One region of the Pseudomonas sp. MT3 genome, then DNA from elsewhere that is predicted to be linked to it. Evidence: predicted binding sites of a transcription regulator. Region 1 holds the regulator's gene; the other holds the start of a gene.

Evidence for each region. Region 1 encodes FliA, which starts transcription of late flagellar genes. Its sites were predicted from a motif close to CTAAAGTTTNNNNNNNNNNNGCCGNTAA; they were not measured.
Region 2: ACYCAX_RS01085 (methyl-accepting chemotaxis protein) is a predicted target of FliA. The motif match lies at 5,791-5,818, and genes of this name have one in related genera.

Annotation. Positions count from the first base shown of each region.
Region 1 covers NZ_JBTVPY010000004.1:84,698-96,551, reverse strand. Annotated here, with positions in the region: gene ACYCAX_RS05600 (ParA family protein) at 1-631, opposite strand, end outside; gene motD (flagellar motor protein MotD) at 679-1,563, opposite strand; gene ACYCAX_RS05590 (flagellar motor protein) at 1,577-2,317, opposite strand; gene ACYCAX_RS05585 (protein-glutamate methylesterase/protein-glutamine glutaminase) at 2,317-3,429, opposite strand; gene ACYCAX_RS05580 (chemotaxis protein CheA) at 3,486-5,723, opposite strand; gene ACYCAX_RS05575 (protein phosphatase CheZ) at 5,755-6,540, opposite strand; gene ACYCAX_RS05570 (chemotaxis response regulator CheY) at 6,607-6,981, opposite strand; gene fliA (RNA polymerase sigma factor FliA) at 7,159-7,908, opposite strand; gene fleN (flagellar synthesis regulator FleN) at 7,905-8,735, opposite strand; gene flhF (flagellar biosynthesis protein FlhF) at 8,904-10,205, opposite strand; gene flhA (flagellar biosynthesis protein FlhA) at 10,242-11,854, opposite strand, start outside.
Region 2 covers NZ_JBTVPY010000001.1:253,217-265,070, forward strand. Annotated here, with positions in the region: gene nuoM (NADH-quinone oxidoreductase subunit M) at 1-1,356, shown strand, start outside; gene nuoN (NADH-quinone oxidoreductase subunit NuoN) at 1,364-2,827, shown strand; gene ACYCAX_RS01075 (AI-2E family transporter) at 3,086-4,150, opposite strand; gene ACYCAX_RS01080 (Na+/H+ antiporter family protein) at 4,236-5,555, opposite strand; gene ACYCAX_RS01085 (methyl-accepting chemotaxis protein) at 5,857-8,001, shown strand; gene ACYCAX_RS01090 (ATP-binding protein) at 8,226-9,545, opposite strand; gene ACYCAX_RS01095 (response regulator transcription factor) at 9,542-10,222, opposite strand; gene ACYCAX_RS01100 (PepSY domain-containing protein) at 10,222-10,536, opposite strand; gene ACYCAX_RS01105 (PepSY domain-containing protein) at 10,536-10,844, opposite strand; gene ACYCAX_RS01110 (patatin-like phospholipase family protein) at 10,997-11,854, shown strand, end outside.

The sequences.
Region 1 (11,854 bases):
GCGTCTCGGGATAGGTGTCGCGCAACATCCGCAGCGCGCCCAGCGATGCCTGGGTACGACGGTCGAACAGGGTCGGCACGATGGTGAAGGGCAGCGCCTGCTTGCGCGAGCGGTTGACCATCTTCAGGGTGTTGACCATGCGTTCCAGGCCCTTCAGGGCGAGGAACTCGGTCTGCACCGGGATCACCAGGTGCTGGCTGGCCGCCATCGCGTTGACCATCAGCACGCCGAGCAGCGGCGGGCTGTCGATGATCGCGTGGTCGAACTGGCTCCACAACTGCGCCAGGCTCTTGGCGATCACCAGGCCCAGGCCGTTCTGCCCCGGCGACTGGCGCTCCAGGGTGGCCAGCGCGGTACTCGACGGCAGCAGGCGGATGTTCTCGTGACTGGTGGGCAGCAGCAGCGACTCCGGCAGCCCCTCGGGCACGTTGCCCTGGTGCAGGAACAGGTCGAACACGCTGTGCTCCAGGGTGTCCGGGTCGTGGCCGAAATAGCTGGTCATCGAGCCGTGCGGATCGAGGTCGACGATCAGCACACGCTTGCCGGCGTCGGCCAACAGGCCCGCCAGGGCGATGGAGGATGTGGTCTTGCCGACGCCACCTTTCTGGTTGGCTACCGCCCAGACTTTCATAGTGCTCGCTCCCCGCTTGCACAGGATCGGTTCAGGGTCGTCACGTTTCACTCTCCCGCAACCGACGTCGAAGAATTGACGGCGCCACTGCCGGGCGCCTCGCTGGCAACCACCGGTGCAGGTTGCGTGCCAGCGTGACGCAGCGCCGGATCGGGCTGCGCCTTGCCGCTGCCCACGCCGCTCACGCTGCGGCGCACCTCGAGGTTGCGGGAAATCACCAGCACCACCCGGCGATTGCGGGCTCGCCCGTCCGCCGTGGCGTTGTCGGCCACCGGCTGAAACTCACCATAGCCCACCGCCGCCAGCCGGCCGGCATCCAGCCCGTCCTGGGCGAGCATGCGCACGATGCTCGCGGCGCGGGCCGCCGACAGTTCCCAGTTGGTCGGGTACTGGGCATTGTGGATCGGCACGTTGTCGGTGAAGCCTTCGACATGCACCGGGTTGCGGTAAGGCGCCAGAATCCTGGCGACCTTCTCGATGATGCCAAAGGCAGTGTCATTGGGAATCGCATCGCCGCTGGGGAACAACAGGCTGGAATTGAGGGTGATCTCGATCCAGAACTCGTTGCCGCGCACGCTGACCTGATCGCTCTTGATCAGTTCGCCGAACGCCTCGCGCATGCTGCTGGATATCTGCTGCAAGGTATCCGGGCTGCCCTGGGCCTGACCTTCGTCCTGCGGCTCGTTCAGCGACTGGTCCGGCTGCTGGGTGCGTGGCCGCTCCTCGCCGATGGGGATCGGACGCACCGAGCGGTCGGCCTGGTTGAACACGCCGGTCAGGGTTTCCGAGAGGATCTTGTACTTGCCCTCGTTGATCGAGGAGATCGAGTACATCACCACGAAGAAGGCGAACAGCAGGGTGATGAAGTCCGCGTAGGACACCAGCCAGCGTTCGTGATTCTCGTGCTCCTCGTGGCGGCGACGGCGAGGCATTGATGTCCCCTCCTCAGCCGACGAAGCCTTGCAGCTTCAATTCGATGGAGCGCGGGTTCTCACCCTCGGCGATGGACAGCAGGCCCTCCATCAGCATTTCGCGGTAGCAGGACTGGCGCAGCACGATGCTCTTGAGCTTGTTGCCCACCGGCAATAGCAACAGGTTGGCCAGGCCCACGCCGTAGATGGTGGCAACGAAGGCCACGGCGATGCCATTGCCCAGCTGGCTGGGGTCGGCGAGGTTGCCCATCACGTGGATCAGGCCCATGACCGCGCCAATGATGCCGATGGTCGGCGAGTAGCCGCCCATGCTTTCGAACACCTTGGCCGCCGCCAGATCGCGGCTTTCCTGGTTGTACAGGTCGACTTCGAGAATGCTGCGGATGGCTTCCGGCTCGGCGCCGTCCACCAGCAATTGCAGGCCCTTGCGCGCGTAAGGATCGCGCTCGGCGTCGGCGACGCCTTCCAGGCCCAGCAGGCCTTCCTTGCGCGCGGTCATGCTCCAGCCGACCACGTGGCCGATGCCGCCGACCAGGTCCACTCTGGGCGGCAGGATGATCCAGCGCAGCATGTGCAGCGAACGCTTGAGCACCGCCACCGGGGTCTGCAGCAGCGCGGCGGCCAGGGTGCCACCGACCACGATCAGCGCCGCCGGGCCGTTGGCCAGCGCGCCGACATGCCCGCCCTCGAGGAAGTTGCCGCCGATGATGGCGACCAGCGCGAGGATCAGGCCGACCAGGCTGAGCACATCCATCAGCCGCAGGCCTCGGTGAGGTGGCGGCCGATGTCGTCCAGGCTGTACACCGCGTCGGCCAGGCCCGCCTTGGCGATCGCCATCGGCATGCCGTAGATCACGCAGCTGGCTTCATCCTGCGCCCACACCTGGGCACCGCCCTGCTTGAGCATGCGCGCACCTTCGCGGCCATCGGCGCCCATGCCGGTGAGGACCACCGCCAGCACTTTGTCGCCGTAGGCCTTGGACGCGGAACCGAAGGTCACGTCGACGCAGGGCTTGTAGTTCAGGCGCTCGTCACCGGGCAGGATGCGGATCGCGCCACGGGCGTCGACCATCATCTGCTTGCCGCCGGGGGCCAGCAGGGCCACGCCGGGGCGCAGCAGGTCGCCGTCCTCGGCTTCCTTGACGGTGATCCTGCACAGTTTGTCCAGGCGCTCGGCGAAGGCCTTGGTGAAGGCCGCCGGCATGTGCTGGACCAGCACCAGCGGCGCGGGAAAATTGGCGGGCAACTGGGTCAGGACCCGCTGCAGCGCCACCGGCCCACCGGTGGACGTACCGATGGCCACCAGCCGGTAGGCCTTACGCTTTGGGGCGGCGGAGGTCGCCGGCGCGGGAGCGGCGGGCGCCTGGCCGCCGGAGGGGGCCGTCGCGGCCTGGCGCGGGGTACCGCCGGCGGCGGGCGCGGAAGCCGAAGCGCTACCGGAGTAGGAGGCGTAGGCGGCGAAGCGGCGATTGCTCTTGGCAATGGTATGGACCTTCTCGCACAGCAGTTGGCGGACCTTGTCCGGGTTGCGCGAGATGTCCTCGAAGTTCTTCGGCAGGTAGTCCACCGCGCCGGCATCCAGCGCGTCCAGGGTCACCCGCGCGCCCTCGTGGGTCAGCGAGGAGAACATCAGCACCGGCGTCGGGCAGCGCTGCATGATGGTCCGCACGGCGGTGATGCCGTCCATCAGCGGCATCTCGTAGTCCATGGTGATCACGTCGGGCTTGAGCGCCAGCACCTGGTCGATCGCCTCGCGGCCATTGGTGGCCGTGCCGACCACCTGGATCTGCGGATCGGCGGAGAGGATCTCCGAGACACGGCGACGGAAGAATCCCGAATCGTCCACCACCAGGACTTTGACAGCCATAGACACTCCTGAATGAAGCCTTGCCACGCGCGCGGGCGCCCCCACACGCGCAAGAATCAGATACGCCGCGCGTAGCGCTTGAGCATGCTCGGCACATCGAGGATCAGCGCGATGCGCCCGTCCCCGGTGATGGTGGCCCCGGCCATGCCCGGCGTGCCCTGCAGCATCTTGCCCAGCGGCTTGATCACCACCTCTTCCTGGCCCACCAGTTGGTCGACCACGAAGCCGATGCGCTGGGTGCCCACGGAGAGGATCACCACATGGCCCTCGCCCGGCTCGTCATACTGCGCGCCCGGCACCAGCCAGCGCTTGAGGTAGAACAACGGCAGGGCCTTGTCGCGGACGATCACCACTTCCTGGCCGTCGACCACGTTGGTGTTCGACAGGTCGAGGTGGAATATCTCGTTGACGTTGACCAGCGGGAAGGCGAAGGCCTGGTTGCCCAGCATCACCATCAGGGTCGGCATGATCGCCAGGGTCAGCGGGACCTTGATGACGATCTTCGAGCCCTGGCCCTTGGTCGAGTAGATGTTGATGATGCCGTTGAGCTGGGAAATCTTGGTCTTCACCACGTCCATGCCGACACCACGGCCGGAGACGTCGGAGATCTCGGTCTTGGTCGAGAAGCCCGGGGCGAAGATCAGGTTGTAGCAGTCGGACTCGGACAGGCGATCGGCCGCATCCTTGTCCAGCAGGCCCTTCTCCACGGCCTTGGCGCGCAGCACGTCCGGGTCCATGCCCTTGCCGTCGTCGGAGATCGACAACAGGATGTGGTCGCCTTCCTGCTCGGCGGACAGCACCACCTTGCCCGAACGCGACTTGCCGGCGGCCTCGCGCTCGTCGGGGCCTTCGATGCCGTGGTCCACGGCGTTGCGCACCAGGTGCACCAACGGGTCGGCCAGGGCCTCGACCAGGTTCTTGTCGAGGTCGGTCTCTTCGCCGATCAGTTCCAGGTTGATCTCTTTCTTCAGGCTGCGAGCCAGGTCGCGGACCTGGCGCGGGAAGCGCCCGAAGACCTTCTTGATCGGCTGCATGCGGGTCTTCATGACCGCTGACTGCAAGTCAGCGGTGACCACATCGAGGTTGGAGACGGCCTTGGCCATCGCCTCGTCGCCGCTGTTGGCGCCCAGGCGCACCAGGCGGTTACGCACCAGCACCAGTTCGCCGACCATGTTCATGATCTCGTCCAGGCGCGCGGTGTCCACGCGCACGGTGGTTTCCGCTTCGTTGGCCGGTTTCTCTGCAGCGGCAGCGGCGGGCTTGGCCGCAGCAGGCTTGGCGGCAGCGGCCGGCGCCGGAGCGGCAGCGGGCTTGGGCGCAGGTGCAGCAGCCGCTTTGGGCTGTGCATTGGATGGTGCAGCTGCGACCGGCTCTTCCTTCGCGCCAGTGAACTGGCCCTTGCCGTGCAGCTCGTCGAGCAGCTTCTCGAATTCGTCGTCGGTGATGTTGTCGTCGCCACCGGCAGCCGGAGCTTCCTCGGGCTTGACCTCGGCAGCAGCAGCCTCGACGGGAGCGGCGGCTTCTTCCTTCGCGCCGGTGAACTGGCCCTTGCCGTGCAGCTGGTCGAGCAGCGCTTCGAACTCGTCGTCGCTGATCTCGTCGCCAGCACCGGCGGCGGGCGCCTCGGCAACCGGTGCCGGAGCCGCGCTGACGGGTTCCTTGGCAGCAGCGCTGAACTGGCCCTTGCCGTGCAACTGGTCGAGCAGTGCTTCGAATTCGTCGTCGGTGATGTCGTCGCCACCGCTGCCAACCGGCGCGGCAGGGGCTTCTGCGGCAGGCTCGAGGGCATCCATCAGCTGTTCGAACTCGGCGTCGGTGATGTCGCCATACGCGGCCGCAGCGGCCGGGGCTTCTTCAACGACAGGCTCGGCAACGACCGCAGCGGGAGTTTCGGCGGGAGCGGCCCCCGGCTCGGCCAGGCGCGACAGCGCCGCCAGCAGCTCAGGCGTGGCCGGGGTCGGCTCTTGCGCATCGCGCACTTGCTGGAACATGACGTTGACGGTGTCCAGCGCCTGCAGGACCACGTCCATCAGTTCGGCATCCACGCGGCGCTCGCCCTTGCGCAGGATGTCGAACACGTTCTCGGCGATGTGGCAGCACTCCACCAGCGCGTTCAGCTGGAGAAAGCCCGCGCCGCCCTTGACGGTGTGGAACCCACGGAAAATCGCATTGAGCAGGTCCATGTCATCGGGTCGGCTTTCCAGCTCGACCAGTTGCTCGGACAGTTGCTCGAGGATCTCGCCGGCCTCCACCAGGAAGTCCTGGAGGATCTCGTCATCGGCGTCGAAGCTCATTCGGTGCTCCCTCTACAGCGTCAGCGGACGCTTAAAAACCAAGGCTGGACAACAGATCGTCGACATCGTCCTGACCGGATACGACGTCCTTTCTTGTATCGGCAGCGATCTGCGGACCTTCACCCTTGGACGATCTTTCTTTTTCCACCGCGTCGCGCATGCCGTCGTGGTCGTGCTCGATGCCCGCGTAACGGTCCACCTGGCCGGCCATCCAGACCAGCTTGACCAGGTTCGCCTCGACCTCGGTGACCAGCCTGGTGACGCGCTTGATCACCTGCCCGGTGAGGTCCTGGAAGTCCTGTGCGAGGAGGATGTCGTTGAGGTGCGCGGAGAGCTTGCGGCTGTCCTGGGCGCTGATGTAGAGGAACTGCTCGACGCGCTTGGCCAGGTCGCGGAAGGCGTCGGGGCCCAGCTCGCGACGCATGAAGCGCGACCAGTCTTCCTGCAGCGCCTTGGCCTGGGTCTCGATGTGCATCACCACCGGGGTGCACTCTTCCACCAGGTCCATGGTGCGGTTGGCCGCTTTCTCGGTCATCGTCACCACGTAGGACAGGCGGTCGGTGGCGTCGGCGATCTGCGAGACTTCCTGGGCGCGCGGGGAACTGGGATCGATCTGGAAGTTGACGATGGCGTTGTGCAGCTCGCGGGTGAGCTTGCCGACTTCCTGGTAGAGCCCGCGATCGCGCGCCTGGTTGAGCTCGGAGATCAGTTGCACGGCGGTCTGCACATCACCCTGCTCCAGGCAATCGACCAATTCGCGCGCGTGTTTTTTCAGGGTCGACTCGAAGTCACCCGCGGATTCGTTGACGAGATCCATGACGCCCTCTTGATGCGAGGGGCTGTTGGTGTTTCGGCGCAAGCGGCGAAACATCAACAGACCCTACTAGCTGCCGACCCGCTCGAAAATCTTCTCGATCTTTTCTTTCAGCACCTGAGCGGTGAAAGGCTTGACCACATAGCCGTTGACCCCGGCCTGGGCCGCTTCGATGATCTGGTCGCGCTTGGCCTCGGCGGTGACCATCAGCACCGGCAGGTGCTTCAGGCGCTCGTCGGCGCGCACCGCGCGCAGCAGGTCGATGCCGGTCATGCCGGGCATGTTCCAGTCGGTGACGAGGAAGTCGAAATTGCCGCTGTGCAGCATCGGCAGCGCGGTGGTGCCGTCGTCGGCCTCCGCGGTGTTGGTGAACCCCAGGTCCCGCAGGAGGTTCTTGATGATGCGCCTCATCGTGGAAAAATCGTCCACGATGAGAATTTTCATATTCTTGTCCAAACCGACCTCCATCGATACCAGGCACGTCCTGGCGGGCGTACCGTCAATTCATTGAGCGGCGTGCGCTCATCCCGTGTGGGCGGCGTCAAAGGGACGGCGCCCAGGAGAAAACTCAAGACCTGAGGCTTTCTCGCAAGAAAAATCCGACGCGAAACTACCCGAAGCTCAGTGCGCTCGCCACTCCGCCAGGCGTGCCCGCAGGCGCGCGGCGCACTGGCTGTGCAACTGGCTGACCCGGGATTCGCTGACGCCCAGCACTTCGCCGATCTCCTTGAGGTTCAGTTCCTCGTCGTAGTACAGCGCCAGCACCAGCCGCTCGCGTTCGGGCAGCTTGGTGATGGCGTCGGCGAGCGCCGCCTGGAAGCGTTCGTCTTCCAGACCGTGGGCGGGCTCGTTGCCCTGGTGCGAAGCATCTTCGGCCAGGCCGCTGCCCTGCTCGCCGTCCTGCAGCAGATCGTCGAAGCTGTACAGCCGGCTGCCCTGGGTGTCGCTGAGGATGCCGTAATAATCTTCGAGACTCATATTGAGTTCGGCAGCAACTTCCTGATCTTTAGCGTCACGACCGGTTCTGGCCTCGACGGCGCGGATCGCATCACTGACCATGCGGGTGTTGCGATGCACCGAACGCGGGGCCCAGTCGCCCTTGCGCACCTCGTCGAGCATGGCGCCACGGATGCGGATGCCAGCATAGGTTTCGAAGCTCGCGCCCTTGCCGGCGTCGTATTTCTTCGAGGCTTCCAGCAGGCCGATCATGCCGGCCTGCATCAGGTCCTCCACCTGCACGCTGGCCGGCAGGCGGCCGAGCAGGTGGTAGGCGATACGCTTGACCAGCGGCGCGTACCGCTGGATCAGTTGGTCCTGGGAGTTCTGCGCCTGCGCCTTGCTGTACATACGCGCTCCGGAGGCCGTCATCATACGGCCGAACCCGTGGTCGGATGCTGCACCAGGCGTTCGACGAAGAACTCCAGGTGCCCTCGCGGATTGGCCGGCAGCGGCCAGCTGTCGACTTTCTGCGCTATCGCGCGGAAGGCCAGGGAAGCCTTGCTGCGCGGAAACGCCTCATACACCGAACGCTGCTTCTGCACCGCCTTGCGCACCGATTCGTCGTACGGGATGGCGCCCACGTACTGCAGCGCCACGTCGAGGAAGCGGTCGGTGACCTTGGTCAGCTTGGCGAACAGGTTGCGGCCCTCCTGGGGGCTGTGCGCCATGTTCGCCAGTACGCGGAAGCGGGTCATGCCGTAGTCGCGGTTGAGCAGCTTGATCAAAGCGTAGGCGTCGGTGATGGAAGTGGGTTCATCACAGACGACCAGCAGCACTTCCTGCGCTGCGCGGACGAAGCTCACCACCGAGTCGCCGATGCCGGCGGCGGTGTCCACCACCAGCACGTCGATGTTGTCGCTGATGTCGCTGAAGGCCTGGATCAGGCCGGCGTGCTGCATCGGCGTGAGGTGCACCATGCTCTGCGTGCCGGAGGCCGCCGGGACGATGCGCACGCCGCCGGGGCCCTGGAGGATCACGTCGCGCAGGTCGCATTCGCCTTCGATGACGTCGGCCAGCGTGCGCTTGGGCGTCAGGCCCAGCAGCACGTCGACGTTGGCCAGGCCCAGGTCGGCGTCCAGCAGCATGACGCGACGGCCCAGATCGGCCAGCGCCAGCGACAGGTTCACCGACACATTGGTCTTGCCGACACCACCCTTGCCGCCGGTGACTGCGATTACCTGTACAGGATGCATGCCCATATCAATACCTTGTCTCGTCGTTCGACCGCCGCGCCCCCTGGCGCTGCGGTCCTGCCGGCCGCGGTGCTCTACCGCTTCCGGCGTTCGCGGATCGTCTCCCAGAGCATCCGCATCGCCGGGTGGCCCTGTCGGCCGCCCTTCGCCCCACCACGGGGCCGTTCAATTCGCTCAACCGGCGCAACGCACCGGCTGCTGGTACAGGCCGGCGAACATGTCGGCCATCGCATCCTCGCTCGGTTCTTCCGACGCCTGCAGACTCACCGCGCGGCTGACCAACTGGTGACTGCGCGCCACCTGCAGATCATCCGGAATCCGCGGACCATCCGCCAGATAGGCTACCGGGAGACGCTGACCGATAGCCAGAGCCAGAGCTTCGCCGAGGCTGCCGGCTTCGTCCAGCTTGGTCAGGACGCACCCGGCCAGGCCGCACGAACGATAGTTCTGCCAGGCGGCCTTGAGCACCTGGCTCTGGCTGGTCGCGGCCAGCACGAGGTAATTCTTCACGTTCAGGCTCTGCGCAGCCAGCGCTTCGAGCTGCATGCGCAGCGCCGGATCGTTGGCGGGCAGGCCGGCGGTATCGATCAGCACCAGGCGCTTGCGCGCCAGCGGCGCCATCGCCTGGATCAGCGACTGGCCCGGATCGATCAGGGTCACCGGCACGTTGAGGATGCGGCCGAGGGTCTTGATCTGCTCCTGCGCGCCGATGCGGAAGCTGTCCATCGACACCAGGGTGATGCTCTGCGCGCCGTACTTCAGTACGTAGCGAGCGGCCAGCTTGGCCAGGGTGGTGGTCTTGCCCATGCCTGCCGGACCGACCAGCGCGACCACTCCGCCCTGCTCCAGCAGGTCGATTTCCGGGGTGCTGATCGAGCGCGCCAGGTGCGCCAGCAGCATGCGCCAGGCCTGTTTCGGCTCGGCGATGGAGGCCACTTTCTCCAGCAGGCTGCGCGACAGGTCCGCCGGCAGGCCCATACGCTGCAGGCGACGCCACAGGTTGGCCTGCTTCGGACGCTGGTTCTGCAACTGGCTCCAGGCAATGGAGCCCAGTTGCACTTCGATCAGTTCACGCAGGCCGTTGAGCTCGAAGCGCATGGCGTCCAGCGCCTGTTGGCCGACGCTGGCGGCCGCCGGTGCGGTCATGGTTTCGGCGAGGGTTTCGGCAGCGCTGCGACGCGGCGCTTCGGCGCCGTACATTTGACGGTCCTTGCGCACGGCCTCGCTCATGCGGGCCGGCTCGCTCAGTTCGGCCTTGGCCTCGGCGATGCGCGCCTGGGTCTTGCGCAGTTCGGCTTCCAGTGCCGGGTTCGGCTTGCTCGCCGCCACCGGGGCCTGGTAGTCCAGCGCCGCGGTCAGCTCGACGCCGCCGGCGACACGGCGATTGCCGATGATCGCGGCGTCCGGGCCCAACTCGTCGCGGACCAGTTTCATGGCCTGACGCATATCGGCGGCGAAGAAGCGTTTTACCTGCATGGCCTGGGACCTCGATGCACTCTATCCAACTTCCGACTATTGCTGCCCAACGGTGGCAACGATAGTGACTTGTTTGTTGTCCGGGATTTCCTGGTAAGCCAGCACGTGCATGGTGGGGACCGCCATCCGCGCGAATCGGGACATCATTGCGCGGACCGGACCGGCCACCAGCAGGATCGCCGGCTTGCCGAGCATTTCCTGGCGCTGCGCCGCCTCGACCATCGAGCGTTGCAGCTTTTCGGCCATTCCGGGCTCCAGCAACATGCCGTCTTCGGAGCCCTGTCCGGCCTTCTGAAGACTATTGAGCAATATCTGTTCCAACCTGGGTTCCAGGGTAATCACAGGCAGCTCCGGCTCTAGTCCCACAATGGTTTGCACGATTGCGCGGGACAGCGCGACGCGAACCGCCGCCACCATCGCGGCGGGATCTTGACTCTTGGCGGCAACGTTGGCGATGGCCTCGGCGATGGTGCGGATGTCACGCACCGGCACCTGCTCCTGCAGCAGCGCCTGCAGGACCTTGAGCAGAGTCGACAGGGAAATCATCCCCGGCACCAGCTCTTCGGCGAGCTTGGGCGAAGTCTTGGCCAGCAGTTGCATCAGTTGCTGGACCTCCTCGTGGCCGAGCAGCTCGTGGGCGTGCTTGTGCAGCACCTGGTTGAGGTGGGTGGCGACCACGGTGCTGGCGTCCACCACGGTGTAGCCCAGGGACTGCGCCTGGTCGCGCTGGGACGGCTCGATCCACACCGCTTCAAGCCCGAATGCCGGGTCCTTGCCGGCAATACCGTTGAGGGTGCCGAACACCTGGCCAGGGTTGATCGCCAGCTCGCGGTCCGGGTAGATCTCGGCTTCGGCCACGCTCACGCCCATCAGCGTCAGGCGGTAGGCGTTGGGCAGCAGGTCGAGGTTGTCGCGGATGTGTACCGAGGGCATCAGGAAGCCCAGGTCCTGGGACAGCTTCTTGCGTACGCCCTTGATCCGCGCCAGCAACTGGCCGCCCTGGTTGCGGTCCACCAGCGGAATCAGGCGGTAACCGACCTCCAGGCCAACCATGTCCACCGGGGTCACATCGTCCCAGCCCAGTTCCTTGGTTTCCTGGGCGCGCTGGGCCGGCAGCAGTTCCTGCTGGCGCTGGGTTTCCTGCTCGGCCTGCTGCGCCGCCTGGCGCTGGCGTTGCCAGATCAGGTACGCGCCGCCAGCAGCCAGACCGCCGAGACCAATGAAGGAAACGTGCGGCATGCCCGGCACCAGCCCCATCGCGATCAGGATCGCGGCGGAAATCGCCAGCGCCTTGGGCGAGGCGAACATCTGCCGGTTGACCTGCTGGCCCATGTCCTCGGCGCTGGAAACGCGGGTCACCATGATCGCCGCGGCGGTGGACAGCAGCAGCGAGGGCAGCTGCGCCACCAGACCGTCACCGATGGTCAGCAGGGCGTAGACCTTGCCGGCGTCGCCGAAGCTCATCGAGTGCTGGACCATGCCGATGGCCACGCCGCCAATGAGGTTGATGAAGAGAATCAGCAGGCCGGCGACGGCGTCGCCACGGACGAACTTGCTGGCACCGTCCATCGAACCGTAGAAGTCCGCCTCCTGGGCCACCTCGGCGCGGCGCTTCTTGGCCTCCGCCTGCTCGATCAGGCCGGCGTTGA
Region 2 (11,854 bases), on a different contig from region 1:
GGTGGCGAGCCGCAATGGACCCTCGAGTTCAAGCTGGCCTGGATCGAGCGCTTCGGTATCAGCGTGCACCTGGCGATGGACGGCCTGTCCCTGCTGATGGTCGCCCTGACCGGTCTGCTCGGCGTGCTGTCCGTGCTCTGCTCCTGGAACGAGATCCAGCGCCGCATCGGTTTCTTCCACCTGAACCTGCTGTGGATCCTGGGCGGTGTGATCGGCGTGTTCCTGGCCGTCGACCTGTTCCTGTTCTTCTTCTTCTGGGAAATGATGCTGGTGCCGATGTACTTCCTCATCGCGCTCTGGGGTCATAGCTCGGACGACGGCAAGAAGACCCGCATCTACGCCGCCACCAAGTTCTTCATCTTCACCCAGGCCAGCGGCCTGGTGATGCTGGTGGCGATCCTGGGCCTGGTGTTCGTGCACTACAACAGCACCGGCGTGCTGACCTTCAACTACGCCGACCTGCTGAAGACCCAGATGCCGGAACACACCGAGTGGCTGCTGATGCTCGGCTTCTTCGTCGCCTTCGCGGTGAAGATGCCGGTGGTGCCGGTGCACTCCTGGCTGCCGGACGCCCACGCCCAGGCGCCGACCGCCGGTTCCGTGGACCTGGCCGGCATCCTGCTGAAGACCGCCGCCTACGGTCTGATCCGCTTCGCCCTGCCGCTGTTCCCCAACGCCTCGGCCGAGTTTGCCCCGGTGGCCATGACCCTGGGTCTGATCGGCATCTTCTACGGCGCCTTCCTGTCGTTCGCACAGACCGACATCAAGCGTCTGGTGGCCTACTCCTCCGTATCGCACATGGGCTTCGTCATCATCGGCATCTACTCCGGCAGCCCGCAGGCGCTGCAGGGCGTGGTGATCCAGATGATCGCCCACGGCCTCTCCGCCGCCGCGCTGTTCATCCTCTGTGGCCAGCTGTACGAGCGCCTGCACACCCGTGACATGCGCAAGATGGGTGGCCTGTGGTCGCGCATCCCGTACCTGCCGGCTGTAGCGCTGTTCTTCGCCATCGCGTCGCTGGGTCTGCCGGGCACCGGCAACTTCGTCGGCGAGTTCCTGATCCTGCTGGGCAGCTTCAAGGTCGTTCCGGTGATCACCGTGATCGCCACCTTCGGCCTGGTGTTCGGCTCGGTCTACTCGCTGATCATGATCCACCGCGCGTACTTCGGCCCGGCCAACTCCGACACCGCCATCGCCGGCCTGAACGCCCGCGAGCTGCTCATGGTGCTCGGCCTGGCGGTGCTGCTGATCGTGCTCGGCGTCTACCCGCAGCCGGTCCTCGACACCTCCGCGGCAACCATGCACGGCGTCCAGCAATGGCTGGGTGCCGCCCTCTCCACCCTGGCAGCACGGTAAGCGCGACATGACCTTCACGATCCAACACTTCATCGCGCTCCTGCCGCTGCTCATCACCAGCGCCACCCTGGTGGTGGTGATGCTCGCCGTGGCCTGGAAGCGTAACCACTCGATGACCGCCACCCTCTCGGTGATCGGTCTGAACCTGGCGCTGCTGTCGATCCTGCCGGTGCTGAAAGTCACCCCGATCGAAGTCACCCCGCTGATGGTGATCGACAACTTCGCCTGCTTCTACATGGCGCTGGTCCTGATCGGCGCCCTGGCCTGCACCACGCTCGCCCACGCCTACATGGAGAGCTACCCGGGCAACCGCGAGGAGCTCTACCTGCTCCTGCTGCTGTCCACCGCGGGCGGCCTGGTGCTGGTCAGCGCACAGAACCTGGCCGGCCTGTTCATCGGCCTGGAACTGCTGTCGGTGCCGGTCTACGGCATGGTGGCCTACGCCTTCTTCAACAAGCGCACCCTGGAAGCGGGCATCAAGTACACCGTACTGTCCGCCGCCGGCTCCGCCTTCCTGCTGTTCGGCATGGCCCTGCTCTACGCCGAATCCGGCAGCCTGGGCTTCTCGGCCATCGGCGCGTCCCTGGCCGAGGGCACCAGCCACGGCCCGCTGCTGTCCATCGGCGTCGGCATGATGGTGGTCGGTCTGGGCTTCAAGCTGTCGCTGGCACCGTTCCACCTGTGGACCCCGGACGTCTACGAAGGCGCCCCGGCCCCGGTGGCCGCATTCCTCGCAACCACCAGCAAGGTCGCCGTGTTCGCCGTGCTGCTGCGCCTGTTCCAGATCGCTCCGGCGGCCCTGAACAACGGCCTGCTGCATGACGCCATCGCGGTCATCGCCATCGCCTCGATCCTGATCGGTAACCTGCTGGCGCTGACCCAGAGCAACATCAAGCGCCTGCTCGGCTACTCCTCGATCGCCCACTTCGGCTACCTGCTGATCGCCCTGGTGGCGAGCAAGGGCCTGGCCGTGGAAGCGGTCGGCGTCTACCTGACCACCTACGTGGTCACCACCCTGGGCGCCTTCGGCGTGGTCACCCTGATGTCCACTCCGTACAGCGGCCGCGACGCCGACGCCCTGTTCGAGTACCGCGGCCTGTTCTGGCGCCGTCCGGTGCTGACCGCGGTGATGACCGTGATGATGCTGTCCCTGGCCGGCATCCCGCTGACCGCCGGCTTCATCGGCAAGTTCTACATCGTCGCCACCGGCGTCGAGTCCCACCTGTGGTGGCTGGTCGGCGCTCTGGTACTGGGCAGCGCCATCGGCCTGTACTACTACCTGCGCGTCATGGTGACCATGTTCCTGGTCGAACCGAACATGAAGCGCCACGACGCCCCCCTGGACTGGGCCCAGCGCGCCGGCGGCATCATGCTGGTGGCCATCGCCCTGCTCGCCTTCTTCCTCGGCGTGTACCCGCAGCCGCTGCTGGACATCCTCCAGCACAGCGGCCTGGTAGCCATCGCCGGCTGAGGTCGACAGGTAATAAAAACCCCGCTTCGGCGGGGTTTTTATTGGGCGCGACTCACTCGGCCGCAGACCGCTTTTCGTAGGACCGAGGGGGACGCCCAGTCCTTGCTCGCGAACGGTATTTCAGGAACGCACGGCGTTATGCGGTTCGCGAGCAAGCTCGCTCCTACAAGAACCTACGCCTCCTCCACGACTCTACTTGAACAGATACGGGAACGAAGGGCGTATAATCGCGAACGGTCATACGCCCCATGCACTCCCCTACTCAGCCTTCGACTCATTCAATTCGCGCCCAGTGAACAGATCCCACGACGCGATGAACAGCGCCGCGATCAGCGGACCGATGACGAAGCCGTTGAGGCCGAACAGCGACATGCCGCCAAGGGTGGAAATCAGCACCACGTAGTCCGGCATCTTGGTGTCCTTGCCCACCAGGATCGGGCGCAGGATGTTGTCCACCAGGCCGATCACCAGCACGCAGAACAGCGTCAGCACCACTCCCTGCCAGATTGCCCCGGTGAGCAGGAAGTAGGCGGCCACCGGCACCCAGATCAGCCCCGCACCGATGGCTGGCAACAGCGAGAGGAACGCCATCAGCGTGCCCCACAGCAGCGAGCCCTGAATACCGAGGAACCAGAAGATCAGCCCGCCCAGCGCACCCTGGGTCGCGGCCACGGCGATGTTGCCCTTCACCGTGGCGCGAATGACCGTGGTGAACTTGGTGAACAGGTGCTGCTTGTGTTCACCGCTCAGCGGCACCGCCTGCTTGATGCGGCGCCCCAGCGCCGGGCCGTCGCGCAGGAGGAAGAACAGCAGGTAGAGCATGATGCCGAAGCTGATGACGAATTCGAAGGTGTTCTGGCCGATGCTGAAAGCCTTGGTGGCGACCAGTTGACTCGCCTGCATCGCTCCCGCGGACAGCTTCTCCTGCAGGCTGGAAAGGTCCGTCAGGTCGAAACGCTCCAACCACGGGTGCACCCAATCCGGCAGCGCGGCCATGACCTGCTGGAAATAGGTGACGAAGTTCAGTTCGCCCGACTTCAGGCGCTGGTACACAGTGGCGCCCTCCTGCACCAGCGCACCGGCGATGAAGGTCATCGGCAGGATCACGATCAGCAGGCAGATCGTCAGCGAGATCAGCGCCGCGAGGTTGTTGCGCCCATGCAGGCGCACCCGCAGGCGGCGCTGCAGCGGGGCGAAGATGATCGCCAGGATGGTGCCCCAGAACACCGCGCCATAGAACGGCAACAGCAGCCAGGCGAAGGCGATGGTGACCACCGCCAGGAGAAGCAGGAACGTCCGGTATTCCAGTTTAGATTCGAGCATGAGCAGGTCCGGAGGAAGGGGGCAACCTGCTCATTAGTCAGCAGTTGGCCTGCCGAGTGCAACTTTCTGCGGTGCGCCGCCGCTCTTACAGCACCATCGCCGCTACCCAGCCGAAGGCCAGCAGCGGCAGGTTGTAGTGCAGGAAGGTCGGCACTACGGTGTCCCAGATGTGATTGTGCTGCCCGTCCACGTTGAGGCCGGAGGTGGGCCCCAGGGTGGAGTCCGACGCTGGCGATCCCGCATCCCCCAGGGCGCCGGCCGTGCCGACGATACTGACGATGGCCAGCGGGCTGAAGCCCAGTTGCACCGCCAGCGGGACGAAGATGGCCGCGATGATCGGCACCGTGGAGAAGGACGAACCGATCCCCATCGTCACCAGCAGCCCCACCAGCAGCATGAGGAACGCACCCCAGGCCTTGCTATGGCCGATCCAGGCGGCCGCTGCTTCCACCAGGGTGGAGACCTGCCCGCTCGCCTTCATCACCTCGGCGAAACCGGCGGCGGCGATCATGATGAAACCGATCATCGCCATCATTTTCATGCCCTCGGTGAACAGGTCGTCCGCCTCTTTCCAGCGCACCACGCCGGACAGGGAAAACACCAGGAAACCCACCAGCGCGCCGAGGATCATCGAGTCCAGCCACAGCTGGATGACGAATGCCGCCACCACCGCCACCCCGGCCACCGCCAGGCTCATCGGGCTGTAGGGCGTGCCCACCCGCTCGGCCTGCTCGATGCGCTCCAGGTCATAGCCGCGCGGGCGCCGGTAACTGAACAGCACCGCGATCAGCAGGCCGCAAACCATGCCCAGCGCCGGGATGAGCATGGCCCGGCTGACGTCCACGCCACTGACATCCACACCGCTGCGCGCGACGTTGGCCAGCAGGATCTCGTTGAGGAAGATGTTGCCGAACCCCACCGGCAGGAACATGTAGGGCGTGATCAGGCCGAAGGTGATCACGCAGGCGATCAGCCGGCGGTCGATCTGCAGGCGAGTCAGCACGTAGAGCAGCGGCGGCACCAGCAGCGGAATGAAGGCGATGTGGATCGGCAGCAGGTTCTGCGAGGAGATCGCCACCAGCAGCAGAAGTCCGATCAGCAACCATTTGAAGCCGGCGGGAGCCGTGTCTTCGTGCCGCCCAAGCAGCGCCAGCACGCGGTCGGCGAGCGCATGGGCCATGCCGGAGCGCGCGATGGCCACCGCGAATGCCCCCAGCATCGCGTAGGACAGCGCTACCGTCGCGCCACCACCCAGGCCGGCGTTGAACGCCTTGAGCGTCCCCTCCATGCCCAGGCCACCGAGCAACCCGCCCGCTACCGCGCCGGCGATCAGCGCCACCACCACATGCACGCGGCACAGGCTCAGCACCAGCATCAAGCCAACGGCGATCAGCACCGCATTCATCTCATCACTCCTCCACAGCCAAGTCCGCCCGTCTCAGGGCGGGCAAAAGGCGCGTACTCTGCCGAACCCCATCCGGCCTGTCAAAAAGCCAGTCGAATCAAGGTCTTTCATGCCACGAACGACGCATTCCCGACAGGATTTTCGCCTTGCTGAGCACGCTTTTTGCTGAAAAACCGCTGCCCTTCGACTGGGCACACCAGAATCGCCTGTTTTCTGGCGTTTCATCCTGTTATCGATCAAGACGGGGCCGAAAATGCCGATAACCCGGTAGCCCCAAGGTTTCCTGCTCAAGGACATAACCATGCTTCTCCGCCGCCTTTCCATCCAATGGAAGATCACGCTGCTCGCCGGTCTCTGCCTGCTTGGCGTGGTATCGCTGTTGTCCGGCCTTTCCGTGTTCCGCACCCAGTACAGCACCGCGCTGGTCAAGGAATCCAGCACCCGCATGCTCGACGAAGCCGCCCAGGCACGCCTGCAATCGCGCGGCGAAGTCCAGGCCATGCGCATCCAGCGCTACATCATGGACGCCTACCAGTACGGCAAAGGCTTCTCCCGGCAAGTGCTGTTCCTGCGCGACCAGGCGCAAAAGCGCTTCCTCGACGCCTACGACCTGCGCGAAGACCTCACCCGCCAGGTAAAAACCGCCCTGGAAGGCAACCCCGAACTGCTCGGGCTCTACGTCACCTTCGAACCCAACGCCCTGGACGGCAAGGACACGCTGTTCGCCGGCCAGGCCGAGCTGGGCAGCAACGACGCCGGACGCTTCTCGCTTTACTGGTCACAGTCCACGCCAGGCAAGCTCGAATCCGAGTCGATGAACGAAGACATGCTCGCCGACACCACCCCCGGCCCAAGCGGCGCGGCCTACAACGCGTGGTTCACCTGCCCCAAGACCAGTGGCCAAGCCTGCGTGCTCGATCCCTATTTCGACGAGGTCGGCGACCGCCAGGTACTGATGACCAGCATCGCCTTCCCCCTGGAGCTGGACGGCAGGATCGTCGGCGTGATGGGTCTGGACATCGGCCTGGACAAGCTGCAGGAGATCAGCCGCCAGGGTAGCCAGGAACTGTACGACGGCCAGGGCAAGGTCAGCATTGTCAGCGCCGCCGGCCTGCTCGCCGGACACAGCGCCGACGCCAGCCGGCTGGGCAAGAAATTGCAGGAGATCTATCCGGAGCAAGGGGCGCAGCTGCTGCAGTCCATCGCCGCCAACCGCAAGCAGGTGCTACGCCAGGACGATCAGTTGCGGGTCATCGAGCCGCTGCAACCGATTCCCGGCTCCAAGCCCTGGGGTGTCCTGCTCGAAGTGCCGCAGCAGACCCTGCTCGGCCCGGCCATCGCCCTGCAACAGCAGCTCGACGAGCAGCGCACGCAGGGCACCCTCTCCCAGCTCGGCTTCGGCCTGATCGCGGTGCTCATCGGCCTGTTCGCCATGTGGCTCACCGCCCGTGGCGTGACCCGGCCGATCCTCGACGTCGCCGCCATGCTGCGCAATATCGCCAGCGGCGAAGGCGACCTGACCACGCGCCTGAACTATTCGGGCAGGGATGAACTGGGCGAGCTGGCCGGCTGGTTCAACCGCTTCCTCGACAAGCTGCAACCGATCATCCGCGACGTGAAATCCTCCGTGCAGGACGCCCGCGCCACCGCCGACCAATCCTCGGAGATCGCCAGCCAGACCAGCGCCGGCATGCAGCAGCAGTTCCGCGAAGTCGACCAGGTCGCCACCGCCTCGCAAGAGATGAGCGCCACCGCCCATGACGTCGCCAACAGCGCGGCGATGGCCGCCGAGGCCGCCCGTGGCGCCGATGGCGCGACCCGCGATGGCCTCAGCGTGATCGACAACACCACGCGCATGATCGACGAACTGGCCAGCGACATGAGCAGCGCCATGAATCAGGTCGAAGGGTTGGCGGCGAGCAGCGAGCAGATCGGCTCGGTGCTGGACGTGATCCGTGGCATCGCCGAGCAGACCAACCTGCTGGCGCTCAATGCGGCCATCGAAGCGGCTCGCGCGGGTGAAGCCGGGCGTGGTTTCGCGGTGGTCGCCGACGAAGTACGCAACCTCGCCCGGCGCACCCAGGATTCGGTGGAGGAAATCCGCCAGGTGATCGAAGGCTTGCAGAGCGGCACCCGCGACGTGGTCGGCGCGATGAACAACAGTCATCGCCAGGCGCAGGACAGCGTTTCGCAGGTCGAGCAGGCCGTGGCCGCGCTCCAGCGCATCGGCGAGGCGGTCAGCGTGATCACCGACATGAACCTGCAGATCGCCAGCGCCGCCGAGGAACAGAGCGCGGTGGCCGAGGAGATCAACCGCAACGTGGCGGGCATTCGCGACGTGACCGAATCGCTGTCCAGCCAGGCGCAGGAATCGGCGCAGGTCAGCCAGTCGCTGAACCAGTTGGCGAACCATCAGCAGGGGTTGATGGATCAGTTCCGGGTTTGACGCCAGAGCCGCTTTCGTAGGAGCGGAGCTTCTCCGCGAAACCCCGGCGCAGCCGGGACATGGTTCAGACGGCGACGCCGACGTTCGGGCTGGTTCGCGAGCAAGCTCGCTCCTACAGGGGAAACTCGGCGCGCTCTTCGTAGGACCGAGGGGGACGCCCAGTCCTTGCTCGCGAACCGCACGGCACCCATCGCGGACAGAGTCCGCTCCTACAAAAACCGGAATCACGCCACCCGACGCGGCAACTCGATCACCACGCGCAATCCACCCAACTCGCTCGCCTCCAGCCTCAGGCCACCGCCACACGCCGCCGCGATATCCCGCGCGATGCCCAAGCCCAGGCCATGCCCCGCAACCTGCTCGTCCAGCCGCGTGCCACGCTCCAGTACGCTGTCACGCTGCTCCTCGGCGATGCCAGGGCCATCATCATCCACGCTCAGAAGATAGCGATCGGCGCCCTTCTCCACTGTCAGCCGCACCTGGCCGTCCGCCCACTTGCAGGCGTTGTCCAGCAGGTTGCCCAGCATCTCCAGCAGGTCCTCACGGTCGAACGGCAGCCGCAGGCCGGGCGTCGCGTTCCAGTCGATCCGCAGGTGCTCGCCATGAATCAGCCGCAGCATCTCGCACAGGCTGGGCAGTTCGGCATCGCAGTCGAAATGCGCGCCGGGCAGCGCTTCTCCCACCAGACGCGCCCGCCCCAGCTCGCGGGCCAGGCGCTGCTCGATCTGCTCCAACTGATCCTGCAGCACACGGCGCAACTCCGGGTGCTCATGCAGCTCGGCGCGATCGGCAAGGCTGATCAGGACCGCCAACGGCGTTTTCAAGGCATGGCCGAGGTTACCCAGCGCGTTGCGCGAGCGGCGCAGGGTATCCTCGGTGTGCTGCAACAGGTGGTTGACCTGATCCACCAGCGGTTCCAGCTCCTGCGGTACCTGGCGGTCCAACTGGCTGCGCCGCCCCTCCTGCAACTGCGCGATCTGCTGGCGCACCCGTTCCAGCGGACGTAGCGCACGACGCACGGCGAAGCCCTGGAAGACCAGGATCAGCAGCAACGCCACCCCGCCGGCGCCCAGGCCGATGTTGCGCAGGCGATTGAAGCTCTTGAGGATCGGCGTGTAATCCTGCGCCACGACAATCCTCAGTTTCTTGCCATAGCGCTTGTAGTCGCCGCGATAGACCAGCAGGCGCTGCCCCTCCGGGCCCTTTTCCAGGTCACGGGCCAGGCCCTTGTGCGACGGCAGATCCAGCTCGCGGTCCCACAGGGAACGGGAGCGCCAGGTGACGTCATCGAAGCGGATGACGAAATAGCGTCCGGAGAACAGCCGCTCGTAGACGGCATCCACCCGCTGGCTGTCCAGTTGCAGCCCGGCCGGGCCGCGCATGATGCCCACCAGCAGGCTTTCCGCCTCGTCCTGCAGGCCGTTGGCGAGATAGCGGCGCAACCCCTGGTCGAACAGCCAGAGCCCGGTCTGCGCCAGCGCCAGGCCGATCACCACCAGCACCACGCCGAGCCCGAGGCCGAGCCGGCGCTGGATCGACATCAACGGGCGGCTCCGCCGGCATTGCCGGTGAAGCGGTATCCCTGCCCACGGCGGGTCTCGATGATCTCGCGGCCCAGCTTGCGGCGCAGGTGGTTGATATGCACCTCGATGACGTTGGAGTCGCGCTCCGTCTCGCCGTCATAGAGGTGCTCCGCGAGGTGGGACTTCGACAGCAACTGCCCGGGATGCAGCATGAAGTAGCGCAGCAGGCGGAACTCGGCGGAAGTCAGATCGACGTCCTTGCCGCCCTGCTGCACGCACTGCCGCGCCTCGTCCAGGCTCAGCCCCGCCACCTCCAGCTGGCTCTGGTTGGCCAGGCCACGGGCACGGCGCAGCAGCGCCTGGATGCGCAGCAGTAGCTCTTCGGGATGGAATGGCTTGGTGAGGTAGTCGTCGGCGCCAGCCTTCAAGCCGTCGATGCGCTCGGCCCAGGAACCGCGCGCGGTGAGGATCAGCACTGGCGTTGCCAGCCCCATGCCGCGCCATTCGCGCAGCACATCCAGTCCTGGACGCCCCGGCAGGCCGAGGTCGAGAACGATCAGGTCATAGGGCTCGCTGGCGCCCTGCACGGCGGCATCGCGGCCGTCGGCCAGCCAGTCGACGGCATAGCCCTGGCGCGTCAGGGCGGCCAGCAGTTCATCGGCCAGGGGGACGTGGTCTTCCACCAGCAGCAGGCGCATCAGTCGTCTTCCTTATCCTTGAGGATGCGACCGTCGCGGGCATCCAGTTCCAGTTCGCGCACCACGCCATCGACGGTGAGCAACTCCACCTCGTAGACATAGGCGTCGTGTTCCTTCTCCAGCTCCGCCTCCAGCAACTTCGAACCGGGATAGCGGGCCTGGGCGATGGGCAGGATTTCCTCGAACGGGCGGATCACGCCCTCACGGCTCAGCCGCAGGGCCTCGTCCTGGCTCAGGTCATGGGCCTGCGCGGCGCCGGCCGACAGGGCGAGCGCAACGGCCAGCAGGGCCACGCGCGGCAAATCGATCTTCATCAGTCGTCCTGGCGATCCTTGATGACTGCACCGCTCACCGCATCGAGTTCGACATCCCATTTCACGCCCTGGGCGTCCTTGATATCGACCTTGTAGAGGTAGCGGCCATGTTCCAGCTCAAGCTCGCTATCGTACACCGTTCCGCCCGGATGCTTGCCCAGCGCGGTCTGGTTGAGCGCTTCGAAATCGCGGATGGTGCCGGCATCGCGCAGACGCAGCGCCTCGTCCGGTCCAACGTCGTGGGCCATCGCCGTGGCGGCGCCAAGCAGCAGCGCGGTGGCGGCGGTGAGGATGATCAGCGGTTTCATGGGCAAACACCTCGTCTGAAATAGCATCGTCCTCAGACTAAGGTGAAGGACTTAATTCAAGCTGAATCGACAAAGGTCATTCACCCCGTGAAGTATCCTTGCTCGCCGCATACAGGCTCTATAATCGCGGGCCTGCATCCGCGAGGCCCCGCATGACCGCCATCCAGATCAAGACTCCCGCCCTCACCCTCAAGGCCGGCACCCGCGCCCTCAAGCGCATCCGCGAACAGGGATTGGCCCCCGCCGACGTCGGCATCCTGCCTGGCGCCGCCGGAGGCCCGAAGGCGCTGGGCATCCAGGGCCTGGACCTGGCGCTGTTCGGCGAATGGCTGCCACGCGCACCGCGCGAACGCTCGCTGATCGGTGCGTCCATCGGCTCCTGGCGCTTCGCCAGCGCCTGCCTGCCGGATCCGGCCGAGGGCATCCGCCGCCTCGGAGCGCTTTACACCCAGCAGCGTTTCGCCCGCAATGCGAGCATCGCCGACGTCTCGAAAAGCTGCGCGAAAATGCTCGACGACCTGCTCGACGGCCGCGACTCCAGCGTACTGGACAACCCCTGGTACCGCCTCAACGTGGTGGTGGTAAAGAGCCACGGCCGCCTCGCCCGGGACGGCAAGGCCAACCTCGGCCTCGGACTGGGCGCAGTGATCCGCGACAACCTGGTGGGGCGTCGTCACCTGCACCGGCATTTCGAGCGCCTGATCATCCACGACTCGCGCCGCGCTCCGCCGCTGGAAGCGCTGTCGGACTTCCCCTCGCGCTACCTGCACCTGGACCTGGCCAACCTGCGTCACGCCCTGCTCGCCTCAGGTTCCATCCCGATGGTGATGGAAGGCGTGCGCGACATTCCCGGCGCCGGCCCAGGCACCTACCGCGATGGCGGACTGCTCGACTACCACCTCGACCTGCCCTACCTGCCCGAAGGCGTGGTGCTCTATCCGCACTTCACCGACAAGGTGATCCCCGGCTGGTTCGACAAGAGCCTGCCCTGGCGCCGTGGCGACGCCGGC